3 regions of the Providencia sp. UF-183 genome follow, and region 2 is predicted to be linked to each of the others. Evidence: predicted binding sites of a transcription regulator. Region 2 holds the regulator's gene; each other region holds the start of a gene.
The links. Region 2 encodes PhoB, which activates phosphate uptake and scavenging genes when phosphate is short. Its sites were predicted from a motif close to CTGTCATAAAACTGNCNNAT; they were not measured.
Positions count from the first base shown of each region.

Region 1 (7,870 bases), 120 kb from region 2:
GTCCTATGGACGTGGGGGTTCAAGTCCCCCCTTTCGCACCACTAACTTTCAAATAAAACACGGTAATTCAGCATTGACGAAACAGTATTGCGAGGGTGGCGGAATTGGTAGACGCGCTAGCTTCAGGTGTTAGTGTCCTTCGGACGTGGGGGTTCAAGTCCCCCCTTTCGCACCACTGGTCAGTGAATGTTATTCCTCTAGCAACCTTGCACATATCCTTCTTAAACGTCCTCTGGTTACATTCAACTCAATGAGTGCTTTCGCTCATCAAGCTACCTTTGCAACACAAAAGCCATCAGAAAGCACAGCAATGAAACCACTGCTGGAATAATTAACAAGCGGCGAGAACCTCGATTAAATAACATCCCCGCTGTCGCGATCATCATGGTGATCATCACCACTTTTAGGTTATCAAACCCCATATTGCTGAGGACATAAGCAATGCTCAGCAATACCACGGCAAAAACCCCCCATAGACCTGCGCCTATACGCCGTAAACCTGCGGTTTTTGATATGCTAGTTGGCATCGTGACCTCAACAATCTTAAATGATAATGATTATCAATCATATCTAATTTTTAGTGAATTTCAATCGTTTTTATTCAGAAACCACTTTAAATTAACATGCTTTTTACAAAATAGGTAACTTAAGAAAACCAATAAACAAAATGAATATCTTCAGGTTCAAGGGCAAACAGTTCAGGGTCAGGCGTTTCAATCAAGCCACATCCCATATATTGGTAAAAGTGCACCGTGTTTTCAGAGGGTGTTGCAGAGATATACAGGCCTTTTGCCCCTTTTTGCGTTGCAATGCCCACACATTGTTGGAATAACATCCCTGCAAGCCCCTTGCCTCGATCTGCATGGCTCACGTGCAAAAAGGACAGTTGCAGTAAATTCTTTTGCTCCCCTCGCCAAATATTATCCACGCTCGCAGCCGCAATGATTTTTCCTTCTTCAAAAACGCCCAGAAAAATCGCCCCTTGGTCATAACTGTCTAATAAATGAGGGGTATAGGCCTCTGGTTCGCCTTCTGGCCAACCTTTCATATCAAAGCGCTGCTTCGAAAGCACCAGTTTGCCCTCTTGATGTAAATAAAGGTGTTCAATTAATTCAGTGCGATCGATTGACCAAACAGAAGGAATTTCATCCCGTTGTAGTTTGCGGATTTCTCTCATGACCTTGTTCTCATTATCTGCACCAATATAAGTGCGCTTTATTGTTATCAGGTGAATTTGTGCCCCACGATAACGGATAAAAAAACAAGTTCAACAATTTCAGTAAGTCGTTAAGGCAAGGTTGAAATAAAGGCGAGAAATTAAATAGAAATGGAGACGCAAAAATAAAAATTCCCCACAACATCCGTATTGTGGAGAATTTACACTACAGGGTTGGTTTATTGCTTCAGTCCCATTGCATCACGCATGGTAAAGAACAAATCGGTTTGGTCAGTCAGACCCATCACGTTCGCAGCATGTGGACCATAAGCTGCTACACGTAGCTGAGCACCTGTATGCTCTTGTGAATCATCTTCTTCAGAGTTACCGTAATTCACCACCATCACAGAACCGTCTTTGGTAATCAACGCTTGGGTCAAACCCGTTGATTTCGTACCTTCAGGAATGATTTGACTTGAATGTGAATGGTCAGCCGTGACGATAACTAAGGTATCACCATGTTTTTTCGCGAAATCTAAGCCTACTTGTACCGCTTGGTCAAGGGCAACTGTTTCACCAATTTGGCCACATGGGTTGGCTTTGTGATCCTGTTTATCGATAGACGCACTTTCAACCTGTAAGAAGAAACCATTTGGGTTAACTTCTAATAGATCGATGGCCTTTTGTGTCATTTGGGCTAACGTTGGCGCGTTTGGATCTAATTTCGGATTTGGTTTACACTCCAGTGGCGCATTGTTGATGTTGCCATAATGCACGGCTTTCGGGCCTTCCCACGCGACGGTCATGTTGCCATCGTGGAATAATCCAAGCACAGGTTTGTCTTGGTTCGCCACTTTCACATCGTTCAGCGACTGTGCATCACGTACGATGGTGTAACCACGTTCAACAGCTTGTTGTTCAAGCGTTTTACCTTTGTAGTCACCCGCTTTCGCTTCTTGTTTGAAGCTCTTCGCACCACCGCCTAATGTAACATCTGCGCGGGTCACCAGTAACTGTTCAGAAATTGAACCACGACCGCCATTTTCAAGGGCATTGGTTCCACATTTTTCTGAGGTTTCTTCTGGGCCGTAACATTTACGTGCAGTCACGTGGGAGAATTGTGCCGCTGGCGTTGCATCTTGAATTTCAGAGGTCGTCACGTTACCTGTCGCTTTACCGTTACGTTTAGCAATTTCAATTAAGGTTTCGTGGTCTTTACCGAACACATCAATCCCTAACGCGCCGTTATAGGTTTTCACACCAGAAGACCATGCCGTTGCGGATGCCGCTGAATCTGTGACGTAATCAGGTTTTTGCGTCTTTTTATCTAACGCATAATGCGTATATTGGCCTGTAATTGGCAATGCATCGATACCTTTAAAGAAGCCAGAAGCCCCTTCAGCGTAGTTACGTGCAACGGTGATTTCTGAATCGCCCATCCCATCACCAATAAATAAAATCACGTTTTTCGCTTTGCCATTATGCAGTGCGGCTTTCATGATATCCGTTTGCTCGGTCGCTAAGCGGCGTGCACCACCAAATTTGGTGATATCACCTTGCGCTGCGCGGTTTTCTGAAACCGCATCATTTTTATCCACCGCATAAGCCGGAAGGGTGCTACCTAACATTAATGTGCTGACTGTGACAGCTAAAAGGGATTTCATAAAATTACCAGTCATAACTGTTTTCCTTGCCAATCAATAATGAAAAAAGAGGAAGTATGCTTCAAATAATGACAGGCATGCTAAAGTAGCTAGATGACAGTTGAATGACGCTTTTGTGGCGAAATGAAGACGATTGTCATAAATGTGAAAAAAGCAGCGCATTATCCGCTGCTTTTCTATTGAAATTAATGCGCGATTACCACTGAGAAGTGAGCTGTTTAGAGCCTTCATATAATGTTTCACACCAAGAAACATAATCGTGCCCACTGGGTAATTCGATGGCATCAACGAAATAGCCTTTATGTTTCAATACTTCCAGTAACTGATAATGGTTTTGAATGATCCCGCCCCAACTTCCCCGTTGCTCAAATAACCCTGCTTCAAGGAAAAAACGAATAGGCTGCGGTGGCATTGTTTCTATTTCACTGATTAACCATTCAGGGTCTTGCCCTTTGGGTGCCCACCAATAAGACCCAGACATACTCAGAACATTGCCAAATATTTCAGGGTGTTGTAATGCATTCCATGTCGCCCCTAGTCCACCAAAACTTGAGCCTGCAATAATGGTATGTTCCGCTTTGGCACCAATGCCTTTTTTCGCCAATTGTGGCATTAATTCCTCCGCCAGCAATTGCGGGAAAAGCGCATTAGGGGGCAGCTCCTCACCCCGCTTATCAGCGCTAATGCTATCGACAAATACGATATTCATTGGCGGCAAATCTCCCTTATTCATCCAGCTATCAAAGAATTTCGCCATTTGGTAGGTATGAAGGTAAATTTGCCCATCTAAAAGCACCAATAAAGCAGGTTGTTTCATCGGCACATTTGGGCGGTACACGGTAATTTGCCGCTCGTTATTTAATATTTTGCTAGATAAGGTAAAGGTCTCTAACTGCCCTTTAATTTGATTTTTTTCAATGGCAGGAAATTGGCACTGACGAATATTGGGAGTCAATGATAGCAAGGAAAAACGGTTATATTTATCCGTTGAGGCAGAAGGAATACTTTGCGGATTATAAGGGTCAGCCTGTGCGGTGACTAAAATGGCTTTACGCTGGGCAAACCCGCCTTCTGGCACCGTTGGGATATCAGGGGCAATTTTATATTGGGTTAAAGTATCGGCTGGAATGATAAAAGAACGATACCAAATATCGGTTCCTTCTATTTGCGCCATCCTTTCATGGTTGCCTGAAGGTGCCCCAAGAATATACGCATTGGATTTTGCACCGCGCCATAAAAATGTGACCCGTTTTTGCCGACCGATGAGGTCTTCAATCAGCGGCGTTCCTTGTGCGGCAACCGCCTGCCAAAACGCCTTGGTATCGCCATGTTGATAATGTGCATCGAGCAGGCTTTGCAGCTTAGGGCTTATAGGCTCGTTATCTTTTTTAATCGCTAAAGGCAGATAATCGCTCACATTAAACTGGAGCTGCCATGGCCGCCCCGGAGAGCCTTGTAAATCAAGGTAATACACCCCATTTTTTGGAACGATATAATCCGCTGAATGGGATTCTTTGTCAGAACCATATGGCTGTAAGATACGGACAGGCTGCTTGTCAGCATTCAACAAAACAACTTGAGAGACCCCCTCACCGCGCTGCTTAATAAAATCTTGCTGCGAAGCCTCAAAATAAACGCAGCTATGGCCTTCGCTATCATGTACGCCTTCTACGGAAGAAAGCTCACCTAAACGAATGCAGTCCGATTGCGAGGCCATCGCTGCACAAGAGAACAGGATACAACCTAAAAGCGGCAAAGATTTCACATCTAATTCCAAGGAGTCAACTGATAATAATTATTACTATCAAAAAACCTTTTTAAACTCAATGGGTCGCGGTATGTTTTTCCATCAGTTGGTTAATCAACTGAAGAGTACTGAGTAACCGGTGCCGTTGTTTTTGGGATATTTTCAAATAACGCCTTGTTGCTGGAACGCGGCTGACCAGTTCCGATGCAGTAAAAGGTTCAATTTCACAACGCCAGTGACCCTGATTAAAGGTTATTTGGCATGAATTAAAATCTAATTCTTCCAGTGTTTCTCTAATAATTGGGTAGGCATTGAGCCAATCAATCACTTTTTGCCCATCAGGTTGCTTCGACACAAAATGAATGTGTTTTTTCCTCACGCTCCCGCGTGTTTTCACAACAATTTTTGCATGTAAATTTTCATCACAAAAACCTGACACTGCAAAACGACTGTATACAATAAACGCGAGAAATAATTTCCTAACGCGCTCAGTGACGTCGATAGTCAACGAGGGTTGCGGTTGGATAAGAAGCACTCCCGGTGCACCCCATTCACAAGGATAAGGCGCCATGTCCCGCTCAATGCGATTTAGCGTTAATCCAGCTTGGTAACCTGTTGGTAACCGTTTTTTCGTTAAGCCACCTAGACGCTGTAATAGCGAAGGTTTAGGCGAGGTGACGTAATGGCTCAAGTTGTACCTCCTCATGCTCTTCATCTCTAAATGAATTAGACAGAACAACTTCAACATCAACGGGTTTGAACGGATTGACCCTCTGGACAAACACCGTCCAAATTAGTGCGTAACCTGATGTTAAACCTAACATTATGGCAAACGGAATATACACATCCGACTTATTCATACCCGGCGGGGTGATATACACTATCGCTAAAATAATCCCCACACTGGAAATAATTTGCGGAATTGGGAAGAACGGTGAACGGTAAGCACGGTGTAAATCAGGGCGACGAATACGTAATAACACCACGGAAATAGTGACTAATAAATAGGCCGTACCCCAAGAACACACCGCTGCGAGTACTAATGGAATAATACGGTCAAGGTCGCCTTGGATAGCAAATGCATGCAAGCATGGGATCATCACGGCCACTAGAATGCCGAATACGGGTGTTTTAAAACGTGGATGCAAATATGTGAAGATGCGCGGCAATGCCCCATCCAGTGCCATGCCATATAAAATACGCGGTACAGCGGCCATCAGTGTATTAATGGTTGCCCCACCTGCTAATAACAGCGCAACACCAATCCAGTATTTACCAAATTCGCCCATGACACGCTCAGCAAACGCAGGGATTGCCATCGGTGTTTCCAGTAAACGCGTACCCGTTTGTGGGTCAACGACGACGTTTTCAACTTGGTTGGCTAACGCAGCCCCAAACAGCACCATGCATAAGGCTACGCAGAATAAACCGGTTGTCATGGCACGGGGGATCACTTTGGCCGAGTTTTTAATTTCTGGCGCCATTGGCGTCACCAATTCACAGCCCACAAACATAAACATCGCCATACCGACAAAGCTTAAAACCAGTGTCGGATCGGAGATATTTAGCTCCGCACCAAACCACCCTTCCATTGGTACGTTAAATGGCAGCATCAAGCCTGTAATACTAAAAATCACCAATGTAGACCACATGGCGAAAGTCAGCACCACTTCAACCTTACCAAACGCTTCAATACCGAAAGCATTTAAGATACCGAAAGTGACAACTAAGCCCACGCCAACCATCCACGATGAATTACTGGTTTCCAATACGGTATTCAGGTGCTCAAAGTTTACTAGCGCCATAATCCCCGACAGAATGGTTTCTGCGGTTCCCGCAAAAACGTGCACAATCAAATAGGCGGACAGCGCGCCTGTAATAGCCCAAAAGCGCCCCATTCCACAAGAAATATAGTCATACACTGAGCCAGAGGTGGGTAGGATCGCCGCGGCCTCAGAAAAGGTAGTCAGCTGCGCCTGCATCATAATAAAGCTCAGCAGCACCGCTAACGCAAAGGTATCGCCACCAATACCAAATCCACTGGTGACCGTTAAAATAACAGGGCTCGCCATAATTAAGCCCGCAGAACTCGCCAGCGTCGTTGGGAAACCAACTTTCCCCTTTTCGAGGTGTGACGACAATTTTGAGGATAGATTCATTTTGTTTCCCTCTTGCTCTCAATGCAGTCAAAAATGTGAATTTTTTGTAAAAATAGCGTGACTACATTGCCACTATAGAAAGAAGCACAAACCAGCCACCATCGTCCTAAAGAACGATACCCAGAGAGAGGGGGGGATTCTTGTAACTATCCGAAAAGTACCAAGAAAATCAGTAGGAATAAAAATATACGCTTGAATATCAATATATAACAATCATTTTAGTCATTAATATATTAATAATAATTTGACAAAAGATACCAAATCCTAATAAATCAAGACCAAGCCACTTTTTATCAGTTTTAAATACTGTTATCGACCTCACGTTATTAACATGTTTATTTTATGTTAACAATAATAAGGCGCATGATAATTACCTGACTCACTATGGAAGGTAATCAAATGAGCCCACCTCAATTTAGCGACCACCAGCAAACATTAATTGATTGTTGCCTAAATACTATCGCGCACATTATTCCGATTTCTGCGTCAGTATATTACCTTGTCAACGACCACTGGCAGCCTGACAACTATGTGTTACATGGGATCCCCGCTCAAATGCATCGCGATTATCTGGCTTATTTTCACCAGCTCGATCCACTCCACCCCGATAAATTTCGTGGAGATGATCTACGATTGGTGAGAATGGATCCTGAAGTCCGCCAGCAAAATCAGACTTTCTTTCATGATTTTATGCAGCCAAATAACCTAACCGATATGGCTGAGATTTTTATTCGCCGGAAAAATAAAATTATTGCGGGGATTTCGGTATTGCGGGATAGCCCATTTTCTCAACACGAGATTATGCGGTTAAACGCTATTTTACCTGTCGCCGAGTTGATGACGTTTGATATCCTGCCAGATTCGTTGGTGTCCTACACACCAAAAGAACAGGAAATCATACATTTAGTGCGTGAAGGTGCGAGTAACAAGCGCATCGCATTGTTATTGGGCGTGTCATTATCCACAGTCAAAACTCATCTGCGTAATATATTCACCAAAGCCAATGTTACTAACCGAACTGAACTTGTATCGTCAGGGTTTATTATTCGCCAGGAAAAGTTTTAATTAACTAGCGGCCACCCGCCGCATCAATAATCGAGCCCGTCACATAGGATGAGGCATCACTCAGCAGCCATGAAATAAT
Region 1 covers NZ_JBSICD010000003.1:15,540-23,409, reverse strand. The annotation lists tRNA gene AC4IFT_RS03080 (tRNA-Leu) at 1-41, shown strand, start outside; tRNA gene AC4IFT_RS03075 (tRNA-Leu) at 90-175, shown strand; gene AC4IFT_RS03070 (DUF1435 family protein) at 273-527, opposite strand; gene AC4IFT_RS03065 (GNAT family N-acetyltransferase) at 647-1,177, opposite strand; gene phoA (alkaline phosphatase) at 1,396-2,835, opposite strand; gene AC4IFT_RS03055 (alpha/beta hydrolase-fold protein) at 3,017-4,585, opposite strand; gene AC4IFT_RS03050 (DUF3156 family protein) at 4,644-5,258, opposite strand; gene AC4IFT_RS03045 (APC family permease) at 5,233-6,726, opposite strand; gene AC4IFT_RS03040 (helix-turn-helix transcriptional regulator) at 7,126-7,791, shown strand; gene AC4IFT_RS03035 (SDR family oxidoreductase) at 7,796-7,870, opposite strand, start outside.
Region 1: phoA (alkaline phosphatase) is a predicted target of PhoB. The motif match lies at 2,912-2,931, and genes of this name have one in related genera.

Region 2 (7,870 bases):
AGCGGCCATGCAGTTTATCGAGCTGTTGGTTGGCTAATGTCACCAAACAATCTAGGGTTAGGCCCTGTGCATAGCGGCGGAATTTGTCCCCTTCAGCGGAACCAATTAAGGCGTTTAAATAGCTCCAATCATCGTAACTGAGTTGGCTTTTTTCTATTTCTTGCAGTAAATCTTGTTGCTGATAGCGCTGTTGTTTATCGGTATCTAAGCGATTAATAATCTGCCCTTGCTGCTGGTTGCGCTGTTTGATTTCTTCGTCGAGGGCGGTGACGGCTTCATGTAATTGTGCCTCAGAAAGTGATGAGAAGCCTGTGGCACGTTGCTGATTGAGGGCTTCGAGTGATTGTAAGCCTTCTTGATGGCGAGTTTCACTTTGCAATAGTTTTTGGCTTACACCTTGTTTTAATGCCTCTAATTGTTGTTTTTCTTCGAGGGTTAATAGAGCCTCAAGGAAGATTTTTTGCGTGCTAAATGGGCTTTGTGCCAGAGCATCGTTAAATTGACCTTGCACTTGTTGATGTTCGAATGTGGCTTTATTAATTGCTTCGATGATTTCTTGCAAGCTACCAGTCAGTGAGGCAATCATTTTATCAGTTTCATTAAGCTGCTTACTGAGTTGTTCTTGAGCTTGCGAAAGCACCTCTTGTTGAGTGTTAAGCTGTTGAATAAATTGAGGGACTGATAACCCTGAAAGCAGTGTTTTGCGTTCAGTTGTTTTTTGTTCAAGGGTAATATGTGCCTGTTGAAACTGTTTTTTTTCTTTCTCAAGCTGCTGATTAAGTTGGTTTAATTGTTCAGTTTCAGATTTAAGCGAAGCACTCGATACCTCGATTTTTTGACTCAGTGTTTGTGCTGTTGTTTTTTGAGTATTATAAAACTCACCACGTTGAGTGGTGTCACTCACCCATTTATCAAAGTCTTCGCTTTCAGGTAATTTTAGTTCAAAAGGCGCTAAAGCTGTTTGAAGTTGCTCAGTTTGTTCATTTTTGCGTTGCTGTAATTGAGCTAGTTCTTTTTGTGATTCATCAAATAATTGAGTTTGATATTTTAATCGCTCCTCAACGAGTGAAAGGTCTGCTTGTTGTTGATTTAAATGGGTTTGTTTTTCATGCTGTAACTGCCTAGCCTGCTGATAATCACGTTCTAATATCGTAAATTCATTGATGATTTTTTGTTGTTCTGTGAGCTTTGTCGTTAGCTCATTGATAAACGCAGTGGTGGCCTGTTCGTTCAGTGCTAATTCAGGTGTAAGTGCTTGCTCACATGTTGTTTTCCAGTTGTGATTTAAGCTATCTAGGTGTGCAGTGGCTTGCTGTAATTGTTGTGCTTGTTCTTTTTGGCGCAGTTGTTGTGTTTCGGATAGCGTGGTTAGTTTTGCCTGTTGCTGTTTAAGGTGATCAAGTTGCTCAGTTAATTGAATGAGTTGTTGTTGTGTCTCGCTCAGATGAATGGATTGGTATGCCTGTACGGCTGGGTGCTCGGTTGAACCGCATAATGGGCACGGTTTCCCTGAAACAAGTTGCTGGCGCTCTTGCTCTAAACTGACGATTTTCTGTTCTAATTGAAACTTTTCATTGATGAGTTTGGTGCGTGGCGCCAATTCATTGATTTGAAATTCGGCCAGTTCGCGCTCTTTTTGTGTTTGGGCGCTCTGTTGTTGCAAATCAGTGTATTGCTGGCTGAATTGCTGCAATTGGGTTTGTGCACTAAGGTACTGAGACAAAATTAACGGCAAAAGTTTGGCATGCTGTAAACGTGTTTGTAGTTGCTCAATTTGTTGATTAACAACATAAATATCATATTTTTCTTGGTTGACTTTGCATTGTTGTTCTTGTTGTTTAAACGCGAGGGTGTGCTTTTCTAAAGCAGAGCGAGTTTGTGTGAGTTCTGTTGTGCGTTGTTGTTTATCCGCTTGCAGTTGCTCAATTGTGTTTGAGTGGTTTTTCTGTTTTTGTGACAGACTATTGAGCTTGTCTGTCAGTTCAAAAATAAAGCGCCCTTGCTGCTTCCAGCCCCCTATTTGAGCACTTATCTGTGCATCTTTTTGCTTTTCTTCTAAGAAAACATTCAACTGATAAAGTTGATGATTAGCCAGCTGGATCTGGTTTTGTGTTTCATTCACCCATTGCTGTTTTTGTTCAAAAACCGCCTGTTTTTCTGCTATTTGTTGTTTTAATTCATGTTGCTGCTGCGCTAACTGAAAAATTTGGTTATCGAGGGGGCGAACAGTTTCATCAATCAGCTGGTTTTGTTGTTTTACAAAATCAATGTGTTTGCGGTAATCATCCTGCGATTGAATGAGCGCTGCTTGTAGCGGAGTTAGCTCAGCCTGTTGTTTTTCCAGATTGCGTTGCAACTGTTGCTGTTTTTCTGTGTATTCAGTAAGTTGCCGCTGTAGGCGTTCAATATTTTGCCAAAGCGGGCGTAGAGATTCCGCCGGTTCGCTATCCGACAGTTTTTTCAGTTGAGGTTGCGCCGCGTGGTATTCAAGCTGGGCATTTTTGAGTTCATTTTCAAGGGATTGTACCCGCAGTGTGAGCTGGCGGTGCTGCTGCCACCAATTGAGTTCGTGTTGATGTTGCGTGCGTTTTTGTTTTATTTCAGTTTCTTGTTTTTGTAGCGTACTTTGTTGCTCTATCAGTGCTTGGTGTTCGGATTCTGTGAGTAAATTAATGCTCTGTGCTCTAGCTTTTAGCAGGTCTAAATCCGTTTTTGCTTGCTTGTGCTGATTAAAAATATATTTGGAGATTTGGCTATAAATTTCGGTGCCTGTAATTTCTTCAAGCAGATCTGCACGCTCTTTCTCTGAGGCATTTAAAAAAGCCGCAAAATCCCCTTGTGATAACAAAATTGATTTTGTAAAACGGCCGAAATCTAACCCTGTAATTTTGGCAATTTGGTCGCGAATTTCAGAGACCTTAACGGTAATGATTTTACCATCAGCGACTTGGGCTAGCTCAGCTTTCGGTGATTGCAAATTGCCATCGGGTTTATTCCCCGCGCGGCGTTGGCTCCAAAATGTGCGATAGGCCGTACCTTTAACTTCAAATTCTACTTCAGCAAGACAGTCACCTGTGTGGCGGGTCATCAATTCATTTTGGCTTGCGGAAATTGAATCTAACCGTGGTGTACGGTGATATAACGCGAGGCAAATGGCATCCAATAAGGTGGTTTTTCCTGCCCCTGTCGCACCGGTGATGGCAAATAACCCCTGACTGGCAAACGGTTCTTGCGTAAAATCGATTTTCCATTCGCCTTTGAGAGAGTTAATGTTTTTTAGGCGTAAGCTTAAGATTTTCATGTCAATTACCCTTGCTCGTGGCGTAATGCGTCATAGGACTGTTGGAAAAGTTGGGTTAGACGCTGTTCACGTTCAGGGTCTTCAAGGGTTTCTTCACTTAGGCGGCGTAGGAAAACCTCTTCTACGGTAAGTTCATTCAGGGTTTCATTCGCTAGCGCAAGGTTTTGCCCTTGTTTTTGTTTTCTTGCACGGCGCAGTAATACGACTTCAACGGGAAGGTTTTGTGTGAGTGTTTCGATGCGCTGTTGAATATCCGCCAGATAATCTTGAGACGCGACTTCGATATCTAACCAAACCGCATTTTCACCTTGGTAGTCCTGCCATACAGTAAGTTGTTGCTCTATCTCTTTTAATGAGCCTTTAAGCGTTTGTAAAGGCTGAAAAATAGGGATCGCTAACGGGGTTATTTTGCTTAATTTGCTACCTGTAAACTCAACTAAACAGACACTTTTATGTTGGGCAGTTTCATCAAAACTGAGGGCAATAGGGGAGCCGCAATAACGAATCTGTTGTTTTCCACCAATGACTTGAGGGCGATGAATATGACCAAGTGCAATATAATCCGCAGGGGGAAATGCCCCTGAAGGGAAGGCTTCTAATGTGCCGATATAAATATCGCGTACGGAATCTGTGAGTTCCGCTCCAATCACCGTTAAATGCCCTGTGGCAATAATCGGAATATCCAGGCCGAGCATTGCCCGTTGCTCGAGGGCGAGTTGATAGCTGGCTTGGTAGTGATCATGAATGGCAGTTTGGAGGGAAAGTTGTTTTTCTTCAACACTTTGCCCTGCAACACTCTGTTGGATATCTCGAGGACGCAAGAAAGGGATCGCGCACACGAGACCAATGGGTTGCGCTTGTTTATTGTGCAGAGTGATAACATTCGGCTCACTGCCAGAGGTGACCACTTGGGTATTAAGGTAGCTTAATAATGAGCTTGATTCATTCAGAACAGAGACGGAATCGTGATTGCCGCTCAAAATGACCAACTGGCAACCGGTTTTTTGCAAATCTACAATAAATTTATTATATAACTCGCGGGCATAGCTTGGCGGTGACCCTGTATCGAAAATATCCCCTGCCACAATGACGGCATCGACTTGATGAATTTCGACTTGGTTCACTAGCCAATTTAAAAAGTGTTGGTGCTCAGGCGCACGGCTTTTGGTAAAAAAGTATTGGCCAAGATGCCAGTCAGAGGTGTGAATAATGCGCATGAGCCATCAGTTCCTGTCTTCGATAAAGGGCATAAATTACTGCTATCCAGTATACCTTATCCTATCAAAACCTCGTGTTTTTCTCGTGTTATGGCGGAATTATTTCACTTAGATGACATTTACCCGCTAATATAAGGAGAAATATTTGATTTGCGAATAGACATTCATAATTCTGTCATAAAAGTGACGCATAATGCGTTCACATTAACAATGTCTTCTTATTTACAGGAACAATCATGGCAAGACGCATTCTAGTGGTTGAAGATGAAGCGCCCATCCGAGAAATGGTTTGTTTTGTATTAGAACAGAATGGTTTCCAGCCGATTGAAGCTGATGATTATGACAGCGCAATTGCACAGTTAGTCGACCCTCTACCCGATTTGGTGTTATTAGATTGGATGATCCCCGGTGGGTCAGGGCTCCAAGTGATTAAACATATGAAGCGTGATAGCGCCACTCGCGATGTCCCAGTGATGATGCTAACGGCTCGTGGGGAAGAAGAGGATCGCGTGAAAGGCCTAGAGGTCGGTGCGGATGATTATTTGATTAAGCCGTTTTCCCCGAAAGAATTAATTGCTCGTGTTAAAGCGATTCTCCGTCGAATCTCTCCAATGTCGACGGAAGATATCATCGAAATGAATGGGTTAACCTTAGACCCAACCTCCCACCGTGTAACCAGTAACGAAACCCCAATTGATATGGGGCCAACGGAATATAAACTTCTGCATTTCTTTATGACGCACCCTGAACGTGTTTACAGCCGTGAACAGCTCTTGAATTATGTCTGGGGCGCGAACGTTTATGTTGAAGACAGAACGGTGGATGTACACATTCGGCGTTTAAGAAAGGCGCTAGAAACTGAAGGTCATGATAAAATGGTGCAAACAGTACGCGGTACAGGTTACCGTTTCTCTGTTCGTTATTAACGACACACTAGGGAGAGACATGCGTGCTTGAACGCTTATCGATTAAACAGCTGATTTGGGGGCTGTTTTTATTTATCTTACCCGCGCTGATTTTGTCCGTTTTTATCGGGCACTTACCTTGGCTGCTAGTGGTTTCTTTACTGGCCGCCTTAGTGTGGCATGCGTATAACTTGCTGAAATTGTCTTATTGGCTTTGGTTGGATAAAAGCATGTTACCACCCGAGGGGCGAGGGGGCTGGGAGCCGATATTTTACGGCATTTACCAGATGCAGCAACGTAACCGTAAACGCCGTCGCGAATTAGGGCAACTGATTAAGCGCTTTCGTAGTGGGGCTGAATCTTTACCGGATGCCGTCGTGATGATGACCACGGAGGGCAATATTTTCTGGTGTAACCGCCATGCGCAGGCGTTGTTAGGTTTTCGCTGGCCAGAAGATAACGGCCAACATATTTTCAATCTATTGCGTTACCCTGATTTTAGCCGCTATTTTTCAATCAAAAGTTATGACCAAGCATTAACCATTGAGCTTAATAGTGGGGAAATTGTTGAGTTTCGTATTTTGCCTTATACGGAAGGGCAATTATTGATGGTGGCGCGAGATGTCACTGAAAAACGTCGGTTGGAGAAAGCGCGTAGAGATTTTTTTGCCAATGTGAGTCATGAACTACGCACGCCACTTACCGTTATTCAGGGATATCTTGAGGTGATGGATGACCAAGAAGGTATGCCTGCTGTCAATAAAAAAGCGCTGAATGTGATGCAAGAGCAAGCTCACCGAATGGATAATTTAGTGAAACAACTTTTGCAGTTATCCCGCATCGAAATTGCCCCGCAAATCAACCTTGATGAGCAAGTAAATATTCCCGTGATCCTCAAAATGATTGAGCAAGAGGCGTTAAGTTTAAGCCACGGTCGCCAGCAATTTGAGTTTAACATCGATGAATCACTGCGGGTGCATGGCAATGAAGAGCAATTGCGCAGTGCGGTGGCGAACTTAGTGTATAACGCCATTAATCATACGCCAGAAGGCACAAAAATTTGTGTTGATTGGCAAAGAACCAGCAATGGCGCGCGGTTTAGTGTGAAGGATAATGGCCCCGGGATCCCGTCGGAACATCTTCCTCGCTTAACTGAGCGTTTTTATCGTGTGGATAAAGCGCGTTCACGCCAAGGTGGCGGCGGTACAGGGCTTGGGTTGGCTATTGTAAAACATGCCGTTCAACACCATAGCAGCCAGCTGGTGGTTACTAGCCAAGTGGGGAAAGGGAGTGAGTTCTCATTTACCTTGCCGCCAGTGCTAATTGTTGATGATAAAAAACTCAAAAAAGCTTAGAAAATTCCACTTTATTAATAGAATCAATTTATTAATAAAGTGGATCCTGCTTCTATTTCGATTAATTAATTCTATTAATGCATTGTTTTTTTATATTATCCCACCAACTAATAATTTTAAAATAATATATCCTACCTGTTATCAAAAAAAGTGAATGATAAAATGAGGAGTTGATTAATTTTCAAGCAAATCATATAACGGGTATTGTGATTTTACTGAAATGAATCACTGGTTCTGAAAATTAGTTTAGTTATTTCCTCTTGTTTTCGGGTTTGCTATTGCCTTTTTGCCCTATAAAAGTTCTACTTGTTGTCAGTTATTGGCGATTTTTTCTGTTTTTTGATTTTTCGTTTTGTCATCGGCAAGCAAGCATACTTTTTATATTGTTAACAGTATGTTTATCAGAATTCTATCTCGCTATATATATTTCAAAGGGTTGCTAGGTGCATACCCGTAATTTTCTATTTCCGCTACTAAAAATTAACATAATATGGCTCATCGTTTATCATCAAGAGATATCATCGCATTAGGTTTTATGACCTTTGCGTTATTTGTCGGGGCAGGAAATATCATTTTCCCTCCGATGGTTGGCTTACAGGCAGGGGAACAAGTTTGGACCGCCGCACTTGGCTTTTTAGTCACAGGTGTAGGTCTACCCGTATTAACCGTTATCGCATTAGCGAAAGTTGGGGGCGGAATTGAAGCCCTGAGCACACCAGTGGGGAAAACCGCGGGTTTACTGCTCGCGGTTGTCGCTTACTTATCTGTTGGCCCATTATTCGCAACGCCTAGAACCGCAACCGTATCGTATAAAGTGGGTATCGCCCCGTTATTTGGTGGCGAGTCTGACATGTTACTGCTTATCTATAGCGCAGTTTATTTTGTGCTAGTGATAGGTATTTCGCTGTATCCGGGCAAATTACTGGATAGCGTAGGGCACATATTGGCGCCTGTAAAAATGCTCGCACTGGCTATTTTAGGCGTCGCAGCCGTAATGTGGCCAGCAGGTGACCCAATTCCATCAACGGTAGAATACCGCGATATGGCCTTCTCAAATGGCTTTATTAACGGCTACCTCACAATGGATACCCT
Region 2 covers NZ_JBSICD010000003.1:135,599-143,468, forward strand. The annotation lists gene AC4IFT_RS03555 (AAA family ATPase) at 1-3,301, opposite strand, end outside; gene sbcD (exonuclease subunit SbcD) at 3,307-4,518, opposite strand; gene phoB (phosphate regulon transcriptional regulator PhoB) at 4,755-5,444, shown strand; gene phoR (phosphate regulon sensor histidine kinase PhoR) at 5,468-6,778, shown strand; gene brnQ (branched-chain amino acid transport system II carrier protein) at 7,269-7,870, shown strand, end outside.

Region 3 (7,870 bases), on a different contig from region 2:
TATTTACATCTCTAGCGACTACTTGGTGATGATTGTGGCATTAGCCTTATTAGGTATGTCCTCATTTGCGCTATACCCAATCGCAATTACTTTAGCATGTGACAATCTAGATTCATCTTACATTGTCGCTGCAACACAAGTTATGCTGTTTAGCTATAGCATTGGTTCAGCAATGGGGCCAATTGCAGCCGGCACGTTATTAAGTCAACATAATGGCTTAGTGGATTTCTTCTTTATTGTGTTGCTCGTGACGGCAATTTATATGCTCATTGCGAGCTTACGTCGTAAAGCGAGTGTGTTAGCGAATTAATTGTTTGAGTAAAAATAGTTTATAAAGGCTCTGTGATTTCACAGAGCCTTTTTTCTGCATGTTACTTTTTCTTATTCGCGGAGATAGTTGATAAGGCGCCTTCGAGAGGCGTATAGCCCGCAGATTGGGTAATGCGTTGCTCCCAATGTTCTCCAAGTTTGAAGTCCCACGATAATGGGGCGATTTCTGTTCTACCTGCGTTAGGCGCAAAGGTCAGCTCGCTAAAATACAGGGTATTTTCATCAGACATCAAAAAGTCAGCCCGGCAATAATCGAACGGCGTAACGAGGATTTCAGCTAAGCGCAGCATTTCTTTAAACAGTGGTGGCTCTGGTACTGGTTCTAGCATATTTGGGTAGCCAAAAGTGACGGGTTGTAGCTGCCAGTTGATGTCATAGATATTGATAAATTCTTCGCCTGACTCATCAGTATAATCAATTTCTGCATAGACGGGCTTACCTGAAAAACAGTGGATACGGCAGGTTTCAGGGACGAGTTTTCTATTTTTATTAGCAAATAAATCAATATATTGTTCACAAATAATGTGAGGTGAAATATTTTTATAATGGCGTTCACGAGTAATGTAATAAAGATTTTTCAATAAGTGAAATGACAATTTACTTTTAGCGTGTTGCCAATCAAATTTGGTTTTACTTCGGCAAATTACACTACTGCCGCTGTCGTGATTACATTTGAGCACAAATTGCTCTGGAAGCGCAGCGATGTCAATTTCATCAACATGACGATAAGTGGCTAAAATAGGGACTAAATACTCTTCGCCAATGGTTCGGCTAATGTAACCCCTGACGGCGAGTTTATCTGCAAGCTGTGTATACAGTGGATTTTTATCACGCAGCATTCTAAAATTCACCTTTTCATTAAAGCTTTTAGGATTTTTAAAATCAGGGCGATAATTTAGTTTTTTTGTAAATTTATTAGCAAGATAAAGCTTATCACTGATAATAAATGTGCGTAGTTTCTTTATAATGTACTCTGCTTTTTTCATGCGAGTTTCAACCATTCTATAAAATGTAGTGTGTAGTTTAGAAATATTATTTTTATGTATGAATTATATTTTGAATAACTTAAATAGAGCATCAATAGATGTAATAGTGAATTTAATAATTCCTTAATAAATAAAAAGTAAACAAAACATAAATAAGATATAAGTTAATAGATGTTGTGCTTTTTTTGCTTAAATTTATATCAATAATATAATCAAACGTTTTAGTTATTCGTCAGGAATAATATAGGATTTGTTTTATAAAGCGTACCAGATTGCTAAGCAATAAACCTTAAGGATTTATTTTGAAGGGTAAATAACATTTAAATAATTAGTTCATTGAGTCATTGTTTAAATATAAACATTACCTCACTGTATTTAGCCTCGTGTATACAGTGAGGTAGCTTTTAGAGTGGTTTTTCACCCATTTTTTTTAAGAAGCGGATTTGTGCGGCGACTAATTCGTTATAACGAATACAGCGATAAGGCATGTTATGTTGTGAAGCTAATTCCCCTAAAATTTTAGCTAAAGCAGGGTAATGGCGGTGGTGCCAATTAGGGAACAGGTGATGAGTTAGGTGGTAATTAAGACCCCCAGTTAAACGCCACAACCAGTGTGGAGTGGGGAGCCAATCGCAGGCTGTAACAAAGTTATGGTGGTACCATCCATGTTTTATTTGCTTATCTTCTGGAGCAATGAAGAATTCAGTTTCAGCCCAATGCGTCCCTAAAAGTAAATAAATAACAAAAACGGAGGCAATCATTTGGCTCAAAATATAAGTGACAAAAATAGCGGTTAAGCTAATTCCATGATGATGAGCAAAAAATAAAGGTAAACCTAACATCAACAATAAATGGCCAATTTTGCTGGCAATAAAAAGTGCCCAACCTTTTTTTCCGGTTAGGACGTTTTGGTCTTTTAGGCGCGTTTTACCTGCTCTATCCGACCAATCAAAAACCAATGCAATCCAGGTTAACGAAAATGAAGCAACAAATGGCCAATAAATGTGCTGATACTTCATGACGGGTCGCCACTTTTGAAACGGTGTTTGGCGGAAAATACCATTTTCTTCGGTATCTAAATCGTAATTCTCAATATTGGCAAAATGGTGGTGATAATGAACATGGCGGGTACGCCAAAACTCAGGTTCTAACCCTAAAGGTAAGGTAACTAGGCGGCCAAATACCCGATTTTTCCAGCTCTTTTTAAATAAGGTATTATGGCAAGCATCGTGTTGGCCAATCACATTGAGGAACATAATGAGAAGGACAAAAACAAAATAGGATAAACTGTAGGTTAATACGGATGAAGTATACAGCGTCGGGAGATAACACAATGCTGCGATAGCAAATAAAATGATGATCACAGCAATATCGGTTTTGCTCGCATATACATGATCTTGTTTACTTTTTAGATAATCTTGACTGGCTTGCTTTAAAGCTGCATGAAAATGCTGTTCGTTAGCATTGGAAAATGTCAGTTCAAATTTAGTCGGGGGCATCATTGTTCTCTGTGGCGTTACCGATGCTAGGAGTATATCGCCTCTTATTAAGAGGCAGCAAAATATATATGAGAACAAGGGGTAATTTAGACTTATTCCTATAGGTTTAAATAAATACAAATATAATGGATTATTATATTTTTAGAATAAAATAAAATTTTGCAAACTGTGCTTAATATATTTTTTTAATAATTAAATTAACTGTTTAGAGTAATTGAAGTAATTGAGTTGACTGTCTAGATAATGAACGAGGTTATTCTGATATTTTAAGTGGGGAATGTCTACATCCGTGTAGAGGAAAGTCCATGTGAGTAAGGTAACAAGGAAAGTTATGTCTGTCTGTAATAAATTATCATAAAAAGTGATCAGACCTGTTTGACTTATTAACTATAAATATAAGTTATCATTTATCCTGCTTTAGGATGCGGATATTTTAGGTTTAATTTCCAACTTAAGCCAAATTAAGAGCTTGCTTATATTAATAAAATATAAAAGTGATGAAATAGACAAAATTTAATTTATTTTTTATATTTGGAGAATTAAATGAAAAGGATAATGCTAATTATTTTATCAACACTGTTTATTCCATTATCTTCCCAAGCGGGCTCTAATTACTATGGATGTGATAATAAAATTTACCAACTTGAAAAGCAGCTAAAATATGCAAAAATGCATGGAAACCGTCATCGAGTTGCAGGGCTAGAGCGAGCCATCTCAAATGTGCAAAACCGTTGTTATGACCACTATTCAGGGGCTACAGGCCCAACAAAACTGAACAGTAAATATTTCTCAGATGAAAGCCGTCAGTTAGAACGTGAAATTGATGCGCTGCGTGATGAAATCAAACGATTAGAGTCGTTAAAAAGTTAGTGTTTTAATTCGAATAAAGTAGAGAGCCTAATAGTGGCTTTCTGCTTCATATCAGCATCCCATATGCACTTTTTCTCTCATCTTTTTTCTTATTCAACAAAAAAATATACAAATTCAACAGGCTTATCAATATTGGCGATTATTGCGCAATTTTTGTGTTTATTTTCACTTTAATTGCGGTATTATGATGTATATTGCAACTTTTTGCGAGGTTTTGCAGTCGTGCACAAAAAAGCGAGACAAAATTATATCATTGAAATAATTGCAAAAAATGGTCAGGTGAGTGTTGCTGACTTATCTAATCAGTTGCATGTTTCTACAGATACTATTCGCCGTGATTTAACGGAACTTGAAAACCAAGGGCTAGCACAAAAAAGCCATGGCGGTGCTGTGGGGTTCAATGTGCCTGTGATGAGCCGTCGAGGGCGCAATATTTTATTGCCAGAGGTTAAAAAACAATTAGGGCAACAGGTTGCTAAGTTGATCCCAAAGAGCTCGACACTGTTCCTTGATTCTGGCAGTACGGTCATGGCTGTTGCTAGCTTTATCCAAGGTCCGATGAAAATTATCACCACATCCTTAGATATTGCCGTGCATTTTAGTGATCGTGCAGATATCCAATTGATCTTATTAGGTGGGGAATGGGACTCAGGGCAGCGCTTGTTTGCAGGGAGTGGCACACTATCCATGTTGGAAAGATACCGAGCAGATATCGCTATATTAGGGGCTTGTGCTTTGCATCCCTCTTTGGGATTGAGTGCAACCCAAGAAGCAGATTGCGATGTAAAACGCGCCATGATAGCGAATAGCCAAGCACATTGGGTCGTAGCAGACAGCACAAAACTCAATCTATGTCAGCCTTATTTAGTGGCACATTTGGACGAAATTGATCAACTGTTTTTAGATTGCCATTGGGATGAACTTAATCCTAGTAGCAAGGTAACTGTGAATTCTCTGAGTATTTAACGATGCAGGTAAAATTATGAGCAAAGAAATTAATGTTGCACTGATTGGCTATGGGTTTGTAGGGAAAACATTCCATGCACCTTTAATTCAGTCAGTTGATGGCTTGAACCTTGCTGTTGTGGCTTCTAGTGGCGAAGAAAAGGTGAAACGTGATATTCCGAATACGACGGTTATTGCATCTCCTGAAGAAGCTATTCTCCGTTCGGATATTGACTTAGTCGTCATTGCGAGCCCAAATGCAACTCATGCGCCATTGGCAAAGCTGGCAATTGAGGCGGGTAAAAATGTGGTAGTCGACAAGCCATTTACCCTGGATATGCAAGAAGCTAGAGAATTGATTGAACTTGCGAAAGCGCACAATGTTTTATTATCTGTATTTCATAATCGCCGCTGGGACAGTGATTTTCTCGCTATCAAAAACGTGATAGAGCAAAAACAGATTGGTGAAATAAAACATTTTGAATCACATATTGACCGCTTTCGCCCTGAAGTGAGAGTACGTTGGCGTGAGCAAAACTTGCCAGGTAGTGGTTTATGGTTTGATTTAGGCCCGCATTTAATTGACCAAGCACTGCAACTTTTTGGTTTACCTCAGTCAGTGCAAGGTAATATTGCAACATTAAGAAATAATGGCCAAATTAATGATTGGGCACATGTGTTATTAAACTACCCAACTCATAAAGTGATTTTGCATTGCAGCATGTTAGCCGCTGGTGGGTTTACACGCTTTACGGTACATGGTGATAAAGGTAGCGCAGTAAAATCCCAACCAGATCAACAAGAAAAACAATTATTACAAGGGATCACGCCGCGAGATAAAGAATGGGGTGTGGATAATGACCCAATTATTTTAATTGATGAGACGCTATCGTCCAAGTTGCAAGAAGCGCCAAAAGGCGATCAGAGCCAATATTATGTGAATATTCGTAATGCGTTGAATGGTAATGCACAAAACTCAGTGACACCATTGCAAGCTTTAGCAGTTATGTCTGTTTTAGAAGCTGCAGTGAAATCGGCAGAGACTGGCAGCACACAGCCTTTAACGCTAACTGAAAAAGAAGTTCAAGATTGGAAATAACTGAATAATTAAATGCCTGCATGCAAAGTGCAGGCGATTTCGTATATTGGTAAAATCATAATAACATGCCAAATTAACTTAATTATTTTAATTTAACGTGCCGATATTAATTAAAATCTAGTTTTTATGACTGGAGGGTTTTTCACGTCAATAATTAATTATAAATTTAATTTTTCATTTTAATGACTCGAGTTTTTTATGTTCCGATTGGTTCCGAATGCCCGTTGATTTGTTGAGAGGGGTCTCTTTTTGTATTTGAAAAACTCACTATGATATATCCATAAAATAAAGGTAATTCTATGTTTAAAGTCGAAAGGCAAGTTGCCATTTTGGATTTTATTTATAAAAAAGGCAATGTTAGTGTTAATTCAATGTCTGTATTTTTTAAAATTTCCAAAGAGACAATTAGGAAAGATTTAAATGATCTTCATAAGATTGGATTAATTAAAAGAACCCATGGCGGCGCAATTGCAGTTAAGAAAAATATTATTAATGAGTTTAAGGATATTGACTCATTATTACAAATAACACAAAGCATTGCAGAGCTAAGTATCATAAAAGAAAAAAGAGAGTTATCAATGAAAGGTAAAGTTTTTATTTTAGGCTCATATAATGTGGATATCGTCACCAAGGTCACTAAGTTTCCAAAGGTTGGGGAAACCGTTGTTGGGACGACGAATTATTTGTCTTCAGGTGGGAAAGGTGCAAATCAAGCTATCTCTGCAAGTAATGCGGGGAGCGATGTCCGATTTGTGACAAAAATTGGCCGTGACCAGTTTAGTGATTTTGCCTATAAAAACTTACACAGTACAAATATCAATTCATTTTCTATTTTTCAATCGGAATCAGAACCGACAGGTAATGCATTAATTTATGTCTCAGAAGAAAATAAAGACAATATGATAGCTATATTTCCTGGAGCAAATAAAACGATTACAGAAGATGAATTAAACTCTGTAAAATTAGATATTATAAACTCGGATGTATTGTTAGTTCAGCTTGAAAATAATTTTGATATTATTCAAAAAGCGCTTGAGTATGCAAAAGAAAATGGTGTCTTAACCATTTTAAATCCTGCACCATACAATGTTATTACAGAAAACCTTATTGGTTTAGTTGATATTATCACACCAAATAAAACAGAAGCTTCATTATTATCCGGAGTTGAAATAAAAGACTTTTCAACAGCAAAAAATGCAGCAATAAAAATTAATGAAATGGGATTTCCTATCGTTATTATTACGATGGGGGAAGAGGGGGCTTTACTATATGGAAATAAACAATTCACATCGTTTGATGTTTATCCCGCCATTGTAGTGGACACAACAGGGGCTGGTGATGCTTTTAATGGCGCTCTTGCTTCTCAATTATCCAAGGGAGTACACATACACCAATCAATTAAATTTGCATCGGCGTTTTCATCATTGGCCATTGAGCGTGATGGTGCCTCGAATATGCCGACAGAAAAAGAAACTAACGACAAATTAAATAGATTTCATCCTAACTAAAGAGAGTGAGAAACAAAATGAAAATAGCCATCGGTGGGGATCATGCAGGTTTTCCGTTAAAAGCGGCAGTTATTCGTATTGTTGAAGAATTAGGCCATACACCAATAGATTTTGGTTGCCACAGTCTAGAGCCTATTGATTTTCCAGATATTTCAGAAAAGGTCTGCCAGTCAGTATTAGATGGTGAGTGTGAGAGAGCTATTTTGGTTTGTGGCACTGGAGTTGGTGCATCCATTGCTGCAAATAAGATACCGGGTATTCGAGCCTCAATTTGCCATGATGCGCATGTTGCTCATCAATGTGTAGAGCATGACGATGTTAATGTGATGTGCGTGGGGGCAAAAATTGTTGGTGAGTGGTTAGTTATTGATTTGGTTAAAGAATACCTCAATGCTGAATTTAGCACAGATATTGATTGTAGAAGGCGCGTACAAAAATTGCATGATTTAGAAGCCAAATACGCAATAAAAAAATAACAAAAATATTTAGATGCTTAATAAAAGGTAATGTTATGAGTTCAGCTTCCAATGTACCCAATAAGCGCTGGTTTAGGATCATTCCAGCCGCTTTTTTAATGTATACCATCGCCTTTATGGATAGAAATAACATGGCATTTGCATTCAACGGAATGCA
Region 3 covers NZ_JBSICD010000005.1:259,121-266,990, reverse strand. The annotation lists gene AC4IFT_RS06940 (MFS transporter) at 1-310, shown strand, start outside; gene AC4IFT_RS06935 (ATP-grasp fold amidoligase family protein) at 372-1,316, opposite strand; gene AC4IFT_RS06930 (fatty acid desaturase family protein) at 1,721-2,815, opposite strand; gene AC4IFT_RS06925 (DUF1090 family protein) at 3,359-3,685, shown strand; gene AC4IFT_RS06920 (DeoR/GlpR family DNA-binding transcription regulator) at 3,908-4,651, shown strand; gene AC4IFT_RS06915 (oxidoreductase) at 4,668-5,729, shown strand; gene rbsK (ribokinase) at 6,029-7,237, shown strand; gene AC4IFT_RS06905 (RpiB/LacA/LacB family sugar-phosphate isomerase) at 7,255-7,713, shown strand; gene AC4IFT_RS06900 (MFS transporter) at 7,749-7,870, shown strand, end outside.
Region 3: rbsK (ribokinase) is a predicted target of PhoB. The motif match lies at 5,899-5,918, and genes of this name have one in related genera.